3 regions of the Mesorhizobium sp. P2_A12 genome follow, and region 1 is predicted to be linked to each of the others. Evidence: predicted binding sites of a transcription regulator. Region 1 holds the regulator's gene; each other region holds the start of a gene.
What was found. Region 1 encodes LexA, which represses DNA repair genes until DNA is damaged. Its sites were predicted from a motif close to TGTTCNNNNTGTGTTCNG; they were not measured.
Positions count from the first base shown of each region.

Region 1 (7,014 bases):
TCGCCCGCGGTCGGCGCCTTGATGCGGATGGCGCCCTTGGCGCCTGCGGGCGCCTCGGAGGGGTCCCGGTCACGCCAGCGGCCATCATAGCGGGGCGGCAGCCCCTTGGCGCGTGCTGCCTCGCGCATCGCCTCCAGCTCGGCCGGCGTCTCGTAGCTGTAGTAGGCCTTGCCCATGCGCACGAGCTCCTCGGCCACCTCGCGATGACGCGGCGCGCGCTCGAACTGCGAGACGGCCTCGCCATCCCAGGAGAGGCCGAGCCAGGAAAGCCCGTCGAGAATGGCTGCGGTCGCGGCATCGTTGGAGCGCTCGCGATCGGTGTCCTCGATGCGCAGCAGCATCTTGCCGTCCGTGTGCTTTGCGTACAGCCAGTTGAACAGCGCCGTGCGCGCGCCGCCTATGTGCAGGTAACCGGTGGGCGAGGGGGCAAAACGGGTGACGACCTTGTCGGACATGAAACTCTCGGAAACCATCTGAAGCGGGGTGTGGTTGCGCGGACTTTCGCGCATTGCGCGTTCATGTAGCATAGGGTGTCGAGGGCGCAAGGGGCAGACCCGATGGCTGGACGGGGCTGGGGCTCGGATCAGGGCGAGGACGCCGCTATTGGCGTCAGCGAACGGTCCCTGTTTGCGATGCCACTGCCGACTACGTTGCCACCGCCATCACCCATCTTGCCGGACCCCGGCAACCCGCCGTTGCAAGCGGATGTCTCCGCCCCCGTCCCTGTTGCCGAAGCCGGCAGGATCGTGCGCGTGCGCCGGCAAATCGGCCGGATATCACTGCCTCGGCTGCGCCACAGCGTGGCCACGGCAGGAAGCCTGGAGCTTGACCGAGGCGTAGCCTTCCTGCTGGTGCCGGTCTGTCTGGCGATCGGAGCGATCGGCTATTTTTCGCTGACGGTGGAACCAGATTTTGCAAAGCCTGTTGCGGTCGTCGTTCTGACGGGGCTCTGCGCGTTCGTCTCGCGTTCCTGGCCGAAAACCCATCTGTGTTTCATGGCTGTGCTGCTGTGCACGCTCGGCCTGCTCGCCGGCAAGGTCGAGACATGGCGGGCTGGAACGCAGATGCTGGGTTCGGAAATCTCGACCCAAGTGACCGGCCGCGTCGTCTCGCTTGACCGAATGGAGACCGGCCGCATCCGGCTGACCATCGACGTGACGTCGACAGCCAGGCCGAAATTGCGCTATGCCCCGGAGCGGGTTCGGCTTTCGGCACGAAAGACCCCGGCAGAGATAACCGCAGGCTCCCTGGTCACCGGCTACGCCAAGCTGTTACCGCCCACCGGCCCGGTGCGGCCGGACAGCTACGACTTCTCCTTCGACAGCTATTTCGCCGGCATCGGCGGCAGCGGGTTTTTCCTCGGCAATCCGAAGCTTGTCGCCGGCAATGACGACGACATGCCGCCTTCGGCCCGCCTTGCCTCGGAGATAGAAAATGCCCGTGAAGCCATCGCCGACCATATCAGGGGCAGTGTCGGTGGCGCCGAAGGCGAGATCGCCGCGGCGCTGATCGTCGGCGTGCGCGCCGGCATTCCCGACGAGATCAACGAAGCGATGCGGCGCACCGGCATCTACCACGTCATCTCCATTTCAGGACTGCACATGGCGCTGGTCGCAGGCACCATCATGATGCTGATGCGCAGCGCCTTTGCCCTGTTTCCGGACTTTTCCGCGCGCCGGCCCGTCAAGAAATACGCCGCGGCCGCGGCCCTTTTCTCGATCGCCGCCTATCTCGTCATCTCAGGCGTCGTCGTTGCCGCAGAGCGCAGCTTCATCATGCTGGCGGTGATGCTAATTGCGGTGCTGTTCGATCGGGCGGCGCTGACCATGCGCAACCTGGCGATCTCGGCGATCGCGGTCATTTTGGTGTCGCCGCATGAAGTGGTCGGCCCAAGTTTCCAGATGTCATTCGCGGCGACCGCGGCGCTGGTCGGTGCCTATGCCGGCTGGTCGGATCATCGTGCGGCGAAAACGAAACCGCCGCCGCCACGGCGATCTCTGCCTGGCTTTCTCACCAGAAAATTCCTGTTGGCGATGGGCGGCCTTGCCATGACCTCCATCATTGCCGGCAGCGCCACGGCGCTTTTTGCCATCTGGCATTTTCAGCGGGTGTCGCCGCTCAGCCTGTTCGCCAATCTCGCCATTATGCCAATCGTCTCGCTGGTTGTGATGCCTTTCGCCGTCCTCAGTGCGCTGGCGATGCCCTTTGGCGCCGATGGTCCCTTTCTTTACGTGATGGGCAAAGGCCTGACGGTGATGATCGCCATGTCCGGATGGATTTCCGAGCGCTCGCCGGTGGACGCGGTCGGGTTGATTTCGCAGCAGTCTGTCCTGCTGGTGGCGATTGCCTTGGTCATCGCGACGATGGCGACGACATGGCTGCGGCTCGCAGCCCTTCCGTTCGCGCTTGCCGGCCTGTTGACCGTCTCGGACACGCGCGCCCCGGACGTGCTGATCTCGGAGGACGCCAGGCTGGTTGCGCTGCCGATCGGGGGTGGCGAACTCGCCGTCAGCCGGGCACGCCCGAACGAATTCACGGTCGACAACTGGAAACGCGCGCTGACATCCGAAACCATCGTCATGCCGGAGGTGTTCAGCAAAGGAGACGGGCAATTCGAGATAGCCGATGCCGCCGAGTTGCCGTCGGGCGCGCCTTTCTATTGCACATCAGGCATTTGTCTCGCCAAGCATCCGTCTGGTGCGATCATCGCGCATGTCGAAGACCGAAAGGACGCCTGGATGGCCTGCGGCTTCGCCGACCTGATCGTCATCAATGACGCCACGGCCTATGACCCCTGTCACAATCCGCTGGTGCTCGTCATCACCAAACGACAACTGGCCCGCAAGGGTAGCGCGGCCGTCTTCTTCGATCGCCAATCGGCGACCACGCCTGCGACGATCAGCTTCGCGGTGGACGGGTCATACCGGCCCTGGCACACGCAGCGCAAGTTTTCGCGCGAGGCGAGGGGCCTGCCACCCTACCGCAAACCCGAAAAGCCGGTCGCAAGCTCGGCTCAGTAGCGTCTGATCAGCCCGACGAGCTTGCCTTGCACCTTGACCCTGTCCGGTCCGAAAATGCGGGTTTCATAGGCCGGGTTGGCGGCTTCGAGAGCAATCGAGGCACCCTTGCGGCGGAACCGCTTCAGCGTCGCTTCCTCTTCATCCACCAGCGCCACGATGATCTCACCCGGGCTGGCTGTATCGGCGTTGCGGATGATGACGGTATCGCCGTCGAAGATGCCGGCATCGATCATCGAGTCGCCCTTGACCTCAAGGGCATAGTGTTCGCCGCCCATGATCATGTCCGGCGGCACCGAGATCGAATGCGTCTGGTGCTGGATGGCGTCGATCGGCACACCGGCCGCGATGCGTCCCATGACCGGGATCGACACGGCGGAGACCACGTCGTCGTCATTGCCGGCCGAAGGCATCCGTGAAGACGCAGGCTTGAGTTGCCGGCCAAGGCCGCCTTGACCGAGGCTGCCCTGGATGACGCTTGGCGAGAACTTCTTTGCCGCATTGAGGCCTGGCGCGATCGAATCCGGCAGCCGCAGCACTTCCAACGCGCGCGCCCGATTGGGCAGGCGGCGAATGAAGCCGCGCTCCTCCAGCGCCGTGATCAGCCGGTGTATGCCGGATTTGGAGGCAAGGTCGAGTGCTTCCTTCATCTCGTCGAAGGATGGCGGAATGCCGCTTTCCTTGAGCCGTTCATGAATGAACATCAGGAGTTCGTGTTGTTTGCGCGTCAGCATGGCAGCCCCCAGGTTACCCAAAACCAGAATCGGAAAAACAAACCCAGAACAAACACTATCTGTTCCAGTTGTGTTCCGCAACCGTTTAAAGTTTAATGAACTTGTTAAGGTGGCTGAAATTATTTGGCGCCCCGGCAGTGGGTCGCGATCGACGCTTGCCTGCCAACGCCGAGCGCTTGGTTGGATTGAAATTGCTATGGTTAATGACCTGTGGCCCACCCTGTGTCGGGCTTGGCCTCGGCCAACGCTGGAGCTCGACAAGAGGGCTTGGTTCACTTCACCGGTCGTGGCTCCCCGTGAACGAAAGGGAGCCAAAATGCCAACTTTGGCGGAGGAATTGGCCATATCGGCCTTGCCTTGTTCGTCGTCGCATTACCGTTTGTTTGAGCTGCCGTCGCCGGCGTGGACATAGACATGCAGCGTGTAGCCGATGTGGGCAACCATCAGGGTTTTCGCGCGCTCGATGTTGCGATCCAGCGCCGCCTCCATGAGCGCGGTATGATCTTTGATCGCGACGGCCTGGCGCAGCGCCTCCATGGCCTCTTCGTAGCCATGCTGGAGACCGGCGGCCGCACGCAAGGTTGGCGCCAGGCCAAGAAAGCGGTGATGGCGACGCAACTGATCCGCGATCGTGGAGTGGAAGGTCAGCAGCCAGGGGGATGTTGCCGCGCTGAGCAATGCCGCGTGGAAAGCCTCGTGCTTTTCATCCCATTCGTCGACCACGTTGTCGGACGGGTCGTCGACCGCGGTCCTGCTGCGCGACAGCCGATAGTGGGCAGCGACGACGGCGTCCTCCCATTCACGGCCGCCTTTCTCGATCGATTCCTGGAGCAGAGGCAGTTCAACCACCAATCTGGCGCGTGACAGATCTTCCAGCTCGTTGCGCGAGACCGGAGCGACGGCAAAGCCGCGATTGCTGATGGCGGTCACCAGGCGCTCGGCCTCCAATCGCGAGAGCGCCTCGCGCAGCGGTGTCCAGCCGATGCCGTAGCTGTTGCGCAACGCGCTAAGCTTGAGCGGTGCGCCGGGCTTCAGACGGGTGGTGAGGATATCGCGGCGCAGCAGCTTGTAGGCTGCTTCTGTCTTCGAGAAGTGCTCGTCGTCCAGCATTGCCGACCATCCGTACCAATTGGCCGGGTGATTATATATGAAATCCTTCCATTGCGTAAATTATATATAATGTTTGACAACACCCAAGGGACTGCCCATGATCGCCAAATGTTTCACCTGATATGTTCATCTGAGCACGCCCATGCGCGGGGATAGTCGACCATGAATGCAACTCCCGATCTCGCTGCAATCGAGGCGATGGACGCCGCGGACCCGCTACGCGCCATGCGCGATCGTTTCGTCTTGCCGCAAGGGGTGATCTACCTCGACGGCAATTCGCTTGGTGCGGCTTCACCCACCGTCTTCGACGAACTGAACAAGGCCGCGACACAGGAATGGGCGCAGGACCTCATCCGTGCCTGGAACACCGCCGGCTGGTTCGACATGCCGGTCGAGCTTGGCGACCAACTCGGACGCCTGATCGGCGCCGCGGCTGGCCAGACTGTGGTCTGCGATACGACGTCGATCAACATCTACAAGGTGCTACATGCGGCGCTCGCAATGCGGCCGGATCGGTCAGTCATCGTGGCCGAGGGCGACAGCTTCCCAACCGATCTCTATATGGCCGAGGGCGTAGCTTCGACGCGGCCCGGTACGATCCTGCGGCTCGAGGGCGTCGATGCGCCTGATATCGAGGACCTGATCGACGAGCGCGTCGCCGTTATCCTGGTCAACCACGTCAACTACAAATCCGGCCAGTTGCGCGACATGGCGGCGCTGACGCGCAGGGCCCATCAGGCCGGTGCGCTGATCGTCTGGGATCTCTGCCACACCGCCGGTGCGCTGCCAGTCGAACTCGACGGCGCCAATGCCGATTTCGCCATCGGCTGCACCTACAAGTACCTCAATGGCGGCCCGGGTTCGCCAGCCTTCATCTATGCTGCAAAGCGGCATCATGGTGATGTCTATCAGCCGCTCAGCGGCTGGTGGGGGCATGCGCGGCCGTTCGCCTTCGAACAGGGCTATGCCGCCGGCATCGGCATCCGCCGGTTCTTGTGCGGCACGCAGCCGGTGTTGTCGATGCGGGCGCTCAAGGGCGCCCTGGACCTCTGGAACGACGTCGACATGGCGGCGGTGCGCCAAAAGAGCATCGCGCTGACCGATCTGTTCATCCAGATGGTCGAAGCAAGGTGTGGCGCCTACGGGCTCGAGCTTGAAAGTCCGCGCAACGGCAACGAGCGCGGCAGTCAGGTGTCATTCATCCACCCCAGCGGCTACCAGGTGATGCGGGCCTTGATCGAGCGCGGCGTGATCGGCGATTTCCGCGCGCCTTCGACCATCCGCTTCGGTTTCACGCCGCTCTATGTCGGCTACAAGGATGTCTGGCAGGCGGTCGAGGTGCTGGAAGACATCTTGCGCACGGGTGCCTGGCAGGATGCGCGCTTCGCGGTCAAGACCGCGGTCACGTGAGTGTACGTCGCCCAAAAGCAAAGACAGATCAGAGCCGGGTGCGAACTGTCCAGAGTTCCGGAAACAGGACGACCTCGAGCATCTTTTTCAGGTAGGACGCCCCCGATGTGCCACCGGTGCCGCGCTTCAGGCCGATGATGCGTTCGACCGTGGTCACGTGGTTGAAGCGCCAGCGGCGGAAATAATCCTCGAAGTCGACCAGTTTTTCAGCCAGTTCGTAGAACATCCAGTAGCGCTGCGGGTCGCGATAGACTGTCTGCCAGGCAACCAGGACTTCTTCATTCTCGGTGCGCGTCTCGCGCCAGTCGGCACGGTTGGCGTCGGCACCGATGTCGAATCCGTTGCGGGCGAGCAGCAGCAGCGCTTCGTCGTAGAGCGACGGCTCGGCCAGGATCGCCTCAAGCTTCCCGCTGAGGTCCGGCCGGTGCTTGTGCGGGCCGAGCATGGCGAGGTTGCGGTTGCCGGCCATGAACTCGATGGCGCGATACTGCCAGGACTGGAAACCCGAGGACTGGCCGAGAGCGTCGCGGAACTCGGTGTATTCGCTCGGTGTCATCGTCCGCAGCACGTCCCAAGCGTTGTTCAACTGCTCGAAGATGCGGGCGACGCGCGACAGCATCTTGAAGCTCGGCTCGAGGCGGTCGGCGCGGATCGAGCGGATCGCGGCACCGATCTCGTGCAGGGCAAGCTTCATCCAGAGCTCGGAGGTCTGATGCTGGATGATGAACAGCATCTCGTCATGC
Region 1 covers NZ_JBFUCU010000012.1:140,117-147,130, reverse strand. The annotation lists gene gltX (glutamate--tRNA ligase) at 1-455, opposite strand, end outside; gene AC1DZU_RS23235 (ComEC/Rec2 family competence protein) at 558-3,020, shown strand; gene lexA (transcriptional repressor LexA) at 3,014-3,751, opposite strand; gene AC1DZU_RS23225 (GntR family transcriptional regulator) at 4,124-4,861, opposite strand; gene kynU (kynureninase) at 5,024-6,271, shown strand; gene kynA (tryptophan 2,3-dioxygenase) at 6,300-7,014, opposite strand, start outside.

Region 2 (7,014 bases), on a different contig from region 1:
CGCGGGATTCGATCTGGAAAACGCCGAGCGTGTCGGCGCGGCAGATCATGTCGTAGACCTGCTTATCCTCCGGCGGCAGGGTGGCCAGCACATAGGGTTGGCCATATTTATCTCGCGCGTTTGGATAGTGATCCTTAAGCAGGGCGAAGGCACGCTGCAGGCAGGTCAGCATGCCGAGCGCCAGCACATCCACTTTCAGGATCTTCACCGCGTCGAGATCGTCCTTGTCCCATTCGACCATCTTGCGCTCGTCCATCGCCGTCTTGACGATGGGGACGATCTCGTCCAGCCGGTCCCTGGTGATGACGAAGCCGCCGACATGCTGCGACAAATGACGGGGAAAGCCCATGATCTCGTTGGAGCGCTCAATCACCAGTCTTGCCAGCGGGTCGGCGCGGTTGATGCCGCCAGCGTGAGCTTCCTTCTCGCCAAGTTCCGAGGTAGACCAGCCCCAGATCGTGCTCGACAATGCGCTTCTGACATCCTCGGAGAGGCCCATTGCCTTCGCCACTTCGCGCAAGGCCGAGCGCCCGCGATAGCTGATGACTGCGGCGGCCAGTGCGGTGCGCTTGGCGCTGTATTTCGTATAGATGTACTGCATCACCTCTTCGCGTCGCTCATGCTCGAAGTCGACGTCGATATCCGGCGGCTCGTTCCTCTCCTCGGAAATGAAGCGTTCGAACAGCGTGTCGATCCTGTCCGGCCCGACTTCGGTGATGCCGATGCAGAAGCAGACGATCGAATTGGCGGCCGAACCCCGCCCCTGGCAGAGGATGTCCTGGCCGCGCGCGAACTTGACGATGTCGTAGACCGTCAGGAAATATCGGGCGTAGTTGAGGCGCTCGATCAGAGCGAGCTCTTCCTCTATGCGCTTGGTCACGGAAGCAGGCACCCCCGCCGGATAACGGTTGGCCGCCCCCTCCCGCGCCAGCCGCTCCAGCTCGGCCTGCGGCCCGAGGCCGGACTCCGTCGGCTCGTCGGGGTAGTTGTACTGGAGGTCGCTGAGCGAGAAGGTCAGCTCCTGCGCAAAGCGCAAGGTCTCGGCCAGCGCCTGCGGATGCCTGCGGAACAGGCGCGCCATCTCCATCGGCGGCTTCAGATGGCGCTCGGCATTGGCGGCCAGCTGCAGCCCGACCTCGGCGACGGGCGTGTTGAGGCGGATCGCGGTCAGCACATCCTGCAGCGGGCGCCGCTCAGTCGTGTGATAGAGAACGTCGTTGGTCGCCATCAGCGGGATGCTGGCATTCTCGGCAAACGCCGCTGCCTGCTCGATCCGGAAACGGTCATTGCCCGCATAGTCCGGCGCAACGGCCAGACGGAGATTTCTTCCGAAACGATCCTTGAGCTGGCGAAGCAAGGCGAGACTGTCTTCAACGCCTGCCGTCAGATCGGGCAGGACCGCCAGCGACATCAGGTCCCCCCATTCAAGCAAGTCGCTGCGCTGGAGAAGAGTGGCGCCCTTCTCGTTCTCGTCGCGCAGATTGGCTTGCGTCAGCATGCGGCAGAGATGCCCCCAGCCCTTGCGGTCCTGCGGATAGGCGAGAATGTCAGGCGTGCCGTCACCGAAAACCAGCCGGCAGCCGGGATGGTAGGAGAGCGTCTCGACCTTGGCCTGCTGCCAAGCGCGCACCACGCCGGCCACCGTGTTGCGGTCGGCAAGTCCGATCGCGGAAAAGCCGAAAAGCTTGGCGGCGACCACCAGTTCCTCCGGCTTGGAGGCACCGCGCAGGAAGGAGAAATTCGACTGGATGCCGAACTCGGCATAGGGAATGACGGTCAGCGCATTCATGCGAAGACCCCATGCAGGAACCAGCGCGGCGGCACCTGCGAGCCGCCATAAAGGCCTTGCCGGTAGAGCCAGTAGCGGCGGCCGTCGGCATCCTCGATGCGGAAATAGTCGCGTGTCGATGCCGCCTCGTCGCTCGCGGGCTCGCGCCACCATTCCGCCGCGATGCGTTCCGGTCCCTCGGCACGCGTCACCCTGTAGAGCGCACGCCGCCAGCGGAAGTTCAGCGGCGGGCCCTCCGGCATTTCGGTGGCCGGCACCTCGATGGGCTCGGGCGAGCGGAACAGCCGGATCGGCCGTTCCGGCGGGAAGATGGTCATCGGCGCCTGGATCCGGCCCGGCTCCTTCGGCGGCGTGGTCCGGCGCGGGGCCTCGGTGAAGGGGATCGTGGCGACGGCGCGCTCCGGCAGATGGCTTTCCACAGTGACCGGTTGCAGGACCGCGCCCTCGCCGAGCCGGGCGCGGATGCGGTCGGCGAACAGCGCGATATCGGCGCCGTCATCGGTCGCGTCGCCGGCAAGGTCGGCCTGCTGCATGTCGAAAGCGGCGGCCGACAGCACCGAGAGCCGGACGAGATCGAAGCCATAGCCGGCATCGATATCCTGTTCGAGCGCGGCCAGCCTTTCATGGAACAATTTCTGGATCAGAGGGGGTTCGCGCATCGGCCGCGAGGTGCCGATGGCGATGCGGCTGACGACGCCGTCGACGCGAAACAAAAGCAGCGCCAGCATCCTGGCGCCCTCGCCACGGCGCTCAAGGTCGATCTTCAATGCCGCCGCCAGCATGCCCACCAGCCGTTCGATATCCTCGGTCAGGGTGACGGGCTCGCTGAGATGACGTGCGACCGAAAGCGGTGCGACGGGAAGGCGCGGCGACACCGCTTCGTCGAGACGGCCAAGCGCCTGGTCGAGGCGCAAAAGCAGCGAGGCGCCGAAGCGGCGGGCAAGCGGCGCGCGCGGTGCCGCCATGACGGCGCCCGCCGTGCGCAGGCCGACGCTTTCCAGGCTGGTGCGGGTGGCGGGCTCGATACGCAGGGCTGCCAGCGGCAAGGGTGCGAGCAAGGCTTCCTCCTCGCCGCCAGCGACGATGCGGTCACTGGCAAAGCGTGCCGCTGCCCAGGCCGCCCCCGGCGTCGCGGCAAGCCCGGCGCGGACATCGAACCCCTGATGGAAGAAGCGCGACAGGATGTCGTCCAGCATGGCGCGTTCGCCGCCGAAAAGATGGGTGCAGCCGGTGACGTCGAGAAACAGGCCGTCCGTTGCGTCCAGCGCCACCAGCGGGGTGTAGCGGTCGCACCAGTCGGCAAGGCCTTCGAGCAGGCGGCGGTCGGCCTGCGGGTCGGCCTCGACGATGTCGATCGACGGATGCATGGCGCGCGCATCGGCGATGCCCATGTCGCGCTTCAGGTGCAGCGCCTCAGCACGCTCGTCGAGGGCCGAGATACGCTGCGCGTTGCCCTTGCGATGGCTGATCACCAGCGGCAGGTGATCCGATGGGCGGGAACGCCAGGACCGCCCCAGACGCTGCCGCAGGATCCTTTCGACCGCGAGATAGGGAAACCACAGCGACAGGATTCTTTGCTCTTTCCTCGCCCCATCTTTCATCGAATGCGCGTTCATCGGGGTTCCACTCCAGTGTGAATTGTCCTGGCAGAGCCGTGCGGCTCTTGCCGATGGTGATGGTGAAGGCCGGGCGGCCGATCGAGCCGGCGAGCCGCCCGGCGATGGTGTCGCGCGGCACCGCCGGCGCCGACGCGACGATAAGACGAACGGGTGCGGCCGTCGGTTCGGGCTCGGCGGCCTGCCGCAGCAGGAACACCGGGCGGCCGGCACTCTGCGCCCGGGCATGCAGCCGGCGCGTCGCGGTCAGGTCGAGCCGCTGCGGATTGCCGCGGATCTCGAGGATGACGGCGGCGAGCGCCGTCATCCGGGCGGCCTCCTCGGCGACCCACAGCGCATCGACAAGTTTTGGCGCCTCGGAAAACAGCAATTGCTCGGGTTCGATGCCGAACGAGGCATGAAGCCCCCTGGCATAGGGAAAGCCGGCCTCGCGAAAAATCTCCGATGTGCCGATCCACAGCACCGGCAGCCCTTGCGTCTGCTTGAGGATCAGGCTTGTGAGCGACAGAGCGAAGCCGGCGACGGCTCCGGCATCTCGGGTTTCAATGCCATGGATTTCGCTCAAGGCGGCTTTCGGCAAGCCGCCGCTCAGGGCAGCATCGAGGCGTTCGACACCGGTGGGCAGGAACGCATCCGGCAAAGCCGCGGCAACGCCTCGGCGGACAATCGTCACATCGATGCTGGGACCGGCGTCGACGCGAGCATCAGGGGTCGCCGCGGCCGGCGCCTGCAGGCGCTCGGGCAGCGTTCCCTCGATCTTCGCGATCTGGCGGCGCAGGGCAAAAACAGTCTCCCGCGCCACGGCGGTCATCGCCATGACGGTCAGCTTTCACTCACAATTGTTCCTGTTATGTTCCTTATAGATTCCAGAGGGACCCCCAAGAGTCAAGCGGAGTCATGGGGAATTTATTCCTGTCGTGGGGCTTGGCAGAGGCGTGGCCGCCCGCGCCATTTGCCGATTGCAGCGCGAAAGCCTATATGCCGGGATCAAAGGACACAGCATGGCCCGCATCTACAAGACCCGCAGCTGGCACGACGAGCTTTCGCCGTCGATGGAGGAAATGGAGTTCCTGGCGCTGGAGGCTTACGCCCATCTGCCGGAGGATTTTCGCAAGCTGACCGGCGAGATCGTCATCCAGATCGCCGAGTTCCCGACCGACGAGATCATGGACGATTTGTCGCTGGAAACGCCCTTCGACCTGCTCGGCCTGTTCGAGGGGCGCGGCATCGCCGAGCGCTGGAACCCGCAGACCGGCGAAGGCCCGAACCGCATCACACTCTACCGCCGCGCCATCCTCGACTACTGGGCCGAAAACGAGGAAACGCTGGGCGACATCGTAACCCACGTGCTGATCCACGAGATCGGCCACCATTTCGGCCTGTCGGACGATGATATGGAAAAGATCGAAGAGGCGGCTGAGTAGGGTGTGCTGATATTCAGGTGATGCCGGTCTGCAAATGGCTGATACCTGCGCTTCCGGTGCTCACGTACCCAAATGTACGCTCCGCTCCGGTTCTCGGAACCCACCTTGTTTGGTCGCTTCGCGCCCGTCCTCGACTCCGGCTCGGCCTGACCTGAATCTCAACACACCCTGCGTCGGAGCTTTAAGCCTACCAATCGCTCAGCTTGGTATCCGGCCCATATTCCTGACCGTCGATATCCTTCACCACGGCCTGGCCGCAGCGCATCGTCTTGGCCTTCTTGTCGAAGGCATAGGTCGGCGAGCCGAACAGGTGCCAGCCCTTGTTCAGCGCCGCAGTCACCTTGTGGCAGAAGCTGGCATCGTCAGGGCCAGTGAGAAAGCGGTAGAGTTTCATCCGTCAATTCCTGTCGTGAGTGCCCTTAGCCCGCGAGCATCAGGCGATATCATGCGCCGATGGCCGCCGCCTTCGCCAGCAGTTTTTCAGCTTGCGCCAGGTGCAGCCTCTCGACCATTTTTCCATTCAGCGCAATCACGCCCTTGCCGGCATTTTCCGGAAGCGCAAAGGCATCCTTCACCAGGCGTGCCTCGGCCACGGCTTCAGCGGACGGCGCAAAGGTCAGGTTCGCCACTTCGATCTGGGCCGGATGGATGAGGCTCTTGCCGTCGAACCCCATGGCCGCCGCTTCCGTGCATTCACGGGCGAAGGCGTCGAGGTCGCGGAAATCGTTGGAGACGCCGTCCAGCATGTCGAGGCCGCCGGCGCGCGCGGCCAGCACCATCTGCATCAGCCACGGCACAAGATAGCGCCGGTCAGGCGTCGCCAGCACGCCGGATTTGCTGAGCAGATCGTTCGTTCCGGCAACGAAACAAGCCAAGCGCGAAGCCGGATCGCGGCCAAGTTCGGCAATGGCGCCGATGTTGAGCAGCGCCTTGGGCGTCTCGATCATCGCCCACAGTTTCACGCTGTCGGGAGCAAAATTGTCGTCGAGCACGTCGCCGGCCTCGAGCAAGTCGCGCGGCGTGTCGACCTTGGGCAACAGGATGCCGTCGGGCTCGCAGCTTGCGACAGCCAGCAGGTCGTCGGCGCCCCATTCGCTGGCCAGTGCATTGATGCGCACCACCATCTCGCAGCGGCGGCCAACGTGGTTGGCAGCTGGGCGGTTGGCGAAGATGCCGGCCAGCTTTTCACGCACGGCGATCTTGTCGGCCGGGGCGACGCCATCTTCGAGGTCGATGATGACGACATCGCAGGCAAGCTGCGCGAACTTGGCCAATGCCTTGTCGTTGGAGGCCGGGATGTAGAGCACCGAGCGGCGTGGGCGATAGGTTTCCATGGCTGATCTATGCCGTCTGTGGATGGTCGAGGCAAGCCGTCTCCAGCCTGCACGAAAACTGCACACGCTTGCGGAAAACCTCCTCGGATCCGCCCCGCCGTCTCCCTGCCGGCCTGCGAGACAGGCGGCATGCAAAACCGACCAAAATCCCGTTGGTCCCTTCCTTACCGGTTGCGCAGCGAAGGCTGGTGGCTGGCCGATCCGCCGCGCGCGAATCCCGTGGCGATCCTCATCCCTTTTGCCCGCAAGCGCCCGCCGATCGTCCGGCTGGAAGCCATCAGGAGGGCCAGGTCATGACAGCATTCTTCTCCGCGGCACCGACCTATTGCGCGCGCCTCGGCGTTGCCGTACTGCTTGTCGCGCTGGCGGATTTTCTGTTTTACGGCCAGCCAGCCGGCATCACGGTTTTCCTGTTCGCGATCCTGATTGCCGCCGGGGTGGTTGCCGTGCATCCCGCCGCCTTCAGCGACGGCAGGCTGTGGATCAAGCCCACCGCGCTGCTTGTCGCGCTGCTGCCGCTCGCCGAAAATGTCAGCGCGCTGTCGGTATCGATCGCGCTTGCGGCCCTGGTCGTCTTCGCGCTCTCGCTCAGCGGGCGGCTGCGCCATCGCATCGCTCGCATTGCCGGCCAGATCGCGTTGTTCGGGCTGGCGGCGCCGTTCCGCTTCATCAGCGATTTCATCCGCTGGCGCAGGGTGGCGCGCCGGTTCGGCCGGCGCCGAGTGCGGCTGGCGGCCGTTGCCGTCTGGGTGATGCCGCTGACACTGGGCGCCGTGTTCCTGGCGCTGTTCGGCGCCGCCAATCCCGTCATTGAATACTGGCTGTCGCTGATCGATCTTCTAAAACTGCTC
Region 2 covers NZ_JBFUCU010000004.1:44,766-51,779, forward strand. The annotation lists gene AC1DZU_RS10425 (error-prone DNA polymerase) at 1-1,789, opposite strand, end outside; gene AC1DZU_RS10430 (DUF6504 family protein) at 1,786-3,261, opposite strand; gene AC1DZU_RS10435 (ImuA family protein) at 3,203-4,222, opposite strand; gene AC1DZU_RS10440 (metallopeptidase family protein) at 4,407-4,829, shown strand; gene AC1DZU_RS10445 (DUF1737 domain-containing protein) at 5,017-5,223, opposite strand; gene AC1DZU_RS10450 (HpcH/HpaI aldolase/citrate lyase family protein) at 5,273-6,163, opposite strand; gene AC1DZU_RS10455 (DUF4153 domain-containing protein) at 6,457-7,014, shown strand, end outside.
Region 2: AC1DZU_RS10435 (ImuA family protein) is a predicted target of LexA. The motif match lies at 4,246-4,263, and genes of this name have one in related genera.

Region 3 (7,014 bases), on a different contig from region 1:
CGGGCCGAAGCCGAGATGCGCCCAGCGCGCCACGGCGTAGCCGAAGAACAAGACGCCGCCGGCAAAGCAGATGCCAGCATTGGCGGCGAGACGATCGGTGCTGATGGTTCTGGTCAGCCAGTCTGAACGGCGGCTTGGCGGCAGGATACCGGTTATCTCGGCATAGTATCGCGAAATGGCGCCGAAAGTGATGAGCTGGACGCCGGTGACGACCATGAAACAGGCGGCGACGAAGGTGTTGAGGTCGAGTGACAGATTGTCGATCACGCGCAGCGGCCCGAACACCAGCAGCGCCGCGAACAGTATGCCAAGGCCGCCGAGCACCGTGCCCGGGATGAAGAACATCCAGCGCGGGTTGTAGACCAGCAGGAACTTCAGGTGTCGCCAGCCATCGCGCCAGGTTCTCAGATGCGGCGGCCGGCTGCGGCCGTCGGGCTTGAGCGTGGTCGGCACTTCCTCGATGCGCAGGCCGGCTAGGGCGCCGCGCACCACCATCTCGCTGGCGAATTCCATGCCGGTGGTCTGCAGGTCGAGCTTCCTGATGCTGTCGGCATTGAAGCCGCGCAGGCCGCAGTGGAAATCACCGGTCTTGATGCGGAAGAACAGGCGGCCGACAAAGCTGAGCACCGGATTGCCGAGGTAGCGGTGCAGCGGCGGCATGGCGCCGGCCTCGATGCCGCCCTGGAAGCGATTGCCCATGACCAGGTCGGCGCCGTCGCGCAGCCGCGCGACGAAGGCTTCCAGCGCGCCGAAATCATAGCTGTCGTCGGCATCGCCCATGATGATGAAGCGGCCCTTGGCAGCCGCGATGCCGCCCAAAAGGGCCGCGCCATAGCCTTTTTGGGCCACCGGGACGACACGGGCGCCTCCCGCCGCTGCAATCGCCAGCGATCCGTCGGTGCTGCCATTGTCCGCGATCAGCACCTCGCCGGAGATGCCCGCCTTGTCGAGGAAGGTTTTCGCCTTGCCGATGCATGCGGCGAGCGTCTCGGCCTCGTTGAGGCACGGCATGAGGATGGTGAGTTCGAGCTGTTTGGTTGCGGTGGCGCGGATGGCGGTGACGGCGTTCATTGGTCGTTGTTCCATCGAGTGCCCGGCGCGCGTCAGTTCGGCCGGGCGTAATCGGACTTACCGTTGCACGGCAAGGCTTAAGAAAGCGATGACGCGCAGCCTCGCCTTGTCTCCAATCGGTCGGCAGGGCGGGCTCGCGGTTGTCTGATGCCAATCTTCAATATGTCGCGATTGGCAGACGGGCAGTGAGCCTGTACAGGCAAGACAGTCGCCCATCCGAGCCGCCGGAGACCTGCCATGAAGCTGAAAATCGCCGTCCAGATGGACCACATCTCCACCGTGTCGATCGCCGGCGACACGTCCTTCGCGCTATCGCTGGAGGCGCAGCGGCGCGGCCATCAGCTGTTCCACTACACGCCCGACCGGCTATCGCTGCGCGAGGGCAAGGTGTTTGCCCGCATCGAGGAGATGCAGGTGCGCGACGAGAAGGGCAACCATTATTCGCTGGGCGAGAGGGTGCGCACCGATCTGGAGGAAATGGATGTCGTCCTGCTGCGCCAGGACCCGCCCTTCGACATGAACTACATCACCACCACGCATATCCTCGAACGCATCCACCCGAAGACGCTGGTGGTCAACGACCCGGCCTGGGTGCGCAACAGCCCGGAAAAGATCTTCGTCACCGAGTTTTCCGACCTGATGCCGGACACGCTGATCACCAAGGATCCGCTCGAAGTCGCCGCCTTCCGCAAGGAGTTCGGCGACATCATCATCAAGCCGCTCTACGGCAATGGCGGCGCCGGCATCTTCCACATGCTGGAGGCCGACCGCAACCTTGCCTCGCTGCTCGAAATGTTCGGCCAGATGTTCCGCGAGCCCTATATCGTGCAGCGCTATTTGAAGGATGTGCGCAAGGGCGACAAGCGCATCATCCTGATCGATGGCGAGCCGGTCGGCGCCATCAACCGGGTGCCGGCCGAGCACGATTCCCGCTCCAACATGCATGTCGGCGGCCGTGCCGAAAAGACCGAGTTGACGACGCGCGAGCGCGAAATCTGCGCCCGCATCGGCCCTGCGCTGAAAGCGCGCGGCTTCATCCTGGTCGGCATCGATGTCATCGGCGACTACATGACCGAGATCAACGTAACGTCGCCAACCGGCGTGCGCGAAGTCAGGCGCTTTGGCGGCTCCGACATCGCCAGCCTGTTCTGGGACGCGGTCGAGGACAAGCGGAAATAGACCGTTTTCATTTTGTCTTAACCATGTTCCGTTTTTTCAACCGGGCACAACCCGGCCGCGACCGGCGGGGCTGGGTATTCCTGCAATGTTCCTGATTTGATCAGTCGGGCATATCAGCCCGCTGCGGATCGACACTGGCCATGGGCTTTCTTCCCAACCACTGACCTTGCTGTTTCCCATTGGTTGCGCGACAGCTAATCGCCCAAGCTTCCGATCGAAGCCGACTCATGAACGGCGCGTCCTTGCCGGTGAATTCTTCAGCTTACGTGAGGCAACCGCATGTTCTTGTAATGTTCTTGCCTAACTCCGAAATCTGTGGTTGTCTTCTCCGATCTCGCTCGCGCCCTGATCGCCAAGGCATAAGCGAACCACTATCCGGGGGCATAAAATGGTGGCGCGGGTTCGCACGGTCGCTTTCCAGGGCATCGAGGCCGTGCCGGTCGACGTGCAGGTGATGATCTCGCCCGGCAAGGTCAACATGCATATCGTCGGCCTGGCCGACAAGGCGGTGGCCGAAAGCCGCGAGCGGGTGCAGGCGGCACTGCATGCCTCCGGCCTGTCGATGCCGTCGAAGAAGGTCACCGTCAATCTGGCCCCGGCCGACCTGCCCAAGGAGGGCAGCCATTACGATCTGCCGATCGCGCTTGGCCTGATGGCGGCATTGGGCGCCATTCCGGGCGACATGCTTGCCGGCTATGTCGTGCTTGGCGAATTGTCGCTCGACGGCACAATTGCCGCAGTCGCCGGCGCCTTGCCGGCGGCAATCGGCGCCAACGCCGAGGGCAAGGGCCTGATCTGCCCGTTCGCCTGCGGCCCGGAAGCAGCCTGGGCCGGCAAGGATTTCGACATTCTGGCGCCGCGCAGCCTGATTGCGATCGCCAATCATTTTCGCGGCACGCAGGTGCTGTCGCGACCGGAGGCCGGCATCCACGCTGCGGCGCGCGACCTGCCCGACCTCGCCGATATCAAGGGCCAGGAGACCGCCAAGCGGGCGCTGGAAGTGGCGGCCGCCGGTGGGCACAACCTTTTGATGATCGGGCCGCCGGGATCGGGCAAGTCGATGCTGGCGCAGCGGCTGCCGTCGATTCTGCCGCCGCTGGCGCCGAAGGAATTGCTCGAAGTGTCGATGATCGCCTCGGTGGCCGGCGAACTCGGCGAAGGCAAACTGACCGACCGGCGGCCGTTCCGCGCGCCGCACCATTCGGCCTCGATGGCGGCGATGGTCGGCGGCGGCATCCGCGCCCGGCCGGGCGAAGTGTCGCTCGCCCATCACGGCGTGCTGTTCCTCGACGAGTTTCCCGAATTCACGCCGCAGACGCTCGATGCACTGCGCCAGCCGCTGGAGACCGGCGACTGCATGATCGCACGCGCCAACCATCGCGTCACCTATCCGGCGCGCATCCAGCTGGTCGCGGCGATGAACCCGTGCCGCTGCGGCATGGCCGGCGAGCCGGGCTATCGCTGCCTGCGCGGCGAGCGCTGCCGCACCGATTATCAGGCGCGCATCTCAGGCCCGCTGCTCGACCGCATCGATCTCAGGATCGAGGTACCGGCGGTCTCGGCCAGTGACCTGATCCGGCCCGACCGGGCGGAGAAAAGTGCCTCGGTGGCGCTGCGGGTGGCGCGCGCCCGCACAATCCAGCGCGAGCGTTTCGAGCGGCTCGGAGTCGGCTCCACCACCAACGCGCATTGCGCGCCGGCGGTCATCGAGGAGATCGCCATGCCGGATGCCGCCGGCCTGTCGCTGCTTAAGGACGCCAGCGAAAAGCTCGCCTTTTCAGCGCGGGCCTATCATCGCGTGCTGAAAGTGGCGCGCACACTGGCCGATCTCGACGCCAGCGAAACGGTCGGCCGCATCCACCTGGCCGAAGCGATTTCCTACCGCATGAGTTCGGAGCGCGTGGCGCAGGCGGCGTGACGCCCCCTGCCCTTCAAGGGCTGGAAACGCAAGCGGCGGCACCTTGCCCTTGGCTCCATGAATCTTCGGCTCAGACCGAGGCGCGCGCCTTCAGCTCCAGCCGCCGCGCGTGAAGCACCGGCTCGGTGTAGCCATTGGGCTGGATGCGGCCCTTGAACACCAGGTCGCAGGCGGCCTTGAAGGCGATCGAGTTGTCGAAGTCGGCGGCCATCGGGCGGTAGAGCGGGTCGCCGACATTCTGCAGGTCGACGATGGCCGCCATGCGCCGCAGGGAATCCATCACCTGGATGCGCGAGCAGACGTCGTGGTGCAGCCAGTTGGCGATGTGCTGCGAGGAGATGCGCAGCGTTGCGCGATCCTCCATCAGGCCGACATCGTTGATATCTGGCACTTTCGAACAGCCGACGCCCTGATCGATCCAGCGCACGACATAGCCCAGGATGCCCTGCGCGTTGTTGTCGAGCTCGCGCTGGATCTCGTCGGGAGTCCAGTTCGGGCGCACCGCGACCGGCACCGACAGGATATCGTCGAGCTTGGCCTTGGGCCGGTTCTTCAGCGCCGCCTGCACGGCGTGGACATCGACCTTGTGGTAGTGCGTGGCATGCAGCGTCGCCGCCGTCGGCGACGGCACCCAGGCGGTGTTGGCGCCGGCCCTGGGATGCGCGATCTTCTGCTCCAGCATCGCCGCCATCAAATCCGGCATCGCCCACATGCCCTTGCCGATCTGGGCATGGTCGGCCAGCCCGCATTCGAGCCCGGTGTCGACATTCCAGGCCTCGTAGGCAGAAATCCAGGCGGCCTGCTTCATGTCGCCCTTGCGGATCATCGGGCCGGCTTCCATCGAGGTGTGGATCTCGTCGCCGGTGCGGTCGAGGAAGCCCGTGTTGATGAACACCACGCGTTCTTGTGCCGCGCGGATCGCTTCCTTGAGGTTGACGGTGGTGCGCCGCTCCTCGTCCATGATGCCCATCTTGATGGTATTTCTGGCCATGCCGAGCAGTGCCTCGACGCGGTCGAAGATCTCGACGGCGAAGGCGACTTCCTCCGGCCCGTGCATCTTGGGCTTCACGACATACATCGAGCCGGCGCGGGAGTTGGCGCGCCGTCCGTTCCGCCCGACATCGTGCAGCGCGATCAGCGCCGTCATCGCCGCATCCATGATGCCTTCCGGCACCTCGTTGCCGTCGCGATCAAGGATCGCCGGATTGGTCATCAGGTGGCCGACATTGCGGACCAGCATCAGCGAGCGGCCTGGCACGGTCAGCGTGCCGCCGGCGGGCGCGGTGTAGGTGCGGTCGGGGTTGAGGTTGCGGACAAAACTCTTGCCGCCCTTGGTGATCTCCTCCGCCAGATCGCCCTTCATCAGGCCGAGCCAGTTGCGGTAGACGACGACCTTGTCCTGCGCATCCACCGCCGCGACCGAGTCCTCGCAGTCCTGGATGGTGGTCAGCGCCGATTCCAGGATGACATCGGCGATCCCCGCCGGATCGGTCCTGCCGATCTGGTTGCCGCGGTCGATCACGATCTCGATGTGCAGGCCGTTCCTGACCAGCAGCACGGCATCCGGATTGGCGGCATCGCCGCAATAACCGACGAATTGCGTGGGGTTGGCCAGCGTGGTCGAGCCGGCGCCGGCGCTCAGCCGCAACGCCCCTTGCGCCAGCGACAGGCCGTTCACCCCGGCCCATTTGCCAGAGGTGAGCGGGGCAGCTTCATCGAGAAAATTTTTCGTCCAGGCAACGACCTTGGCGCCGCGCGCCGGATTGAAGGTCTTGCCTTTCCCGGCGCCGTCGGTTTCGGGAATGGCGTCGGTGCCATAGAGCGCATCGTAGAGCGAACCCCAGCGCGCATTGGCGGCGTTGAGCGCGTAGCGGGCATTCATCACCGGCACGACCAGCTGCGGGCCGGCAACGACTGCAATTTCCGGGTCGACATTGTCGGTGGACACGCTGAAGGCCGGCCCCTCGGGGACGAGATAGCCGATCTCCTTCAGGAAGATCTTGTAGGCCTCCATGTCGATGGGCGCGCCATGGTCGCGATACCAGCCGTCGAGCTTCTCCTGGATAGCGTCGCGTTTTGCCAGCAGCGCCCGGTTCTTGGTGCCGAGGTCACGGACGATGACCGAGAAGCCGTTCCAGAAATCGGCCGCTTCGACGCCGGTGCCGGGCAACGCCTCGCCAGCCACAAAATCATGCAGCTCGCGGGCAATCCGCAATCCGGCGATCTCGATACGATCGGTCATAAGCTGGTCTCCAGACGAAAGGCTCGGTCGGGCGTTTGGCATGTCAGGTTTGCAGGGTCAATTCGGCTTAAGGTGAAGGGAACTTTTAGGCAAGGTCGCCGAAACCGGCGATGAGAGCGTCCTTGTCCCGTTCACGGGGAGAAGATGGCGGCAGCCAGATGAGGGGCGGCGCTAGGATCTACAAAGATGGCGCCACTCTTTCGATCGTCGGCGCTGCCCCTCATCCCCCTGCCGGGACCTTCTCCCCGTGAACGGGGAGAAGGGGCTAAACAGCAATCCTTGGCCTTCCCGAGGCCACCGCCACCACATGCGCCTCGATGAACATGCGCTGGGCTTCGACGGTCGAGACGCGGAATTCGGTCGCGACCTCGATTTCGGCACTGTCGGTGCCGGCATCCCTGGCGCGCTGGGCGACGATGGCGCGGACATCGGCCTCGGCCGCCGCGATGGCCGCCGCTTCGTCGAGGAAATCGCTCACGGTTTCACCCGAGGCAAGTCGAAACAGGCCTTCCTTGGGCTGGCTGACCCGCGCCTCGGCAGAAACCCTGACCTGGCCGACGACGGCGCCGAGCGCGTTGGCGACGTCGGTATCCTCCGGCACCAC
Region 3 covers NZ_JBFUCU010000001.1:173,098-180,111, reverse strand. The annotation lists gene AC1DZU_RS00845 (glycosyltransferase family 2 protein) at 1-1,071, opposite strand, end outside; gene gshB (glutathione synthase) at 1,309-2,250, shown strand; gene AC1DZU_RS00835 (YifB family Mg chelatase-like AAA ATPase) at 2,639-4,168, shown strand; gene AC1DZU_RS00830 (malate synthase G) at 4,239-6,410, opposite strand; gene AC1DZU_RS00825 (hydantoinase/oxoprolinase N-terminal domain-containing protein) at 6,676-7,014, opposite strand, start outside.
Region 3: AC1DZU_RS00835 (YifB family Mg chelatase-like AAA ATPase) is a predicted target of LexA. The motif match lies at 2,531-2,548, and genes of this name have one in related genera.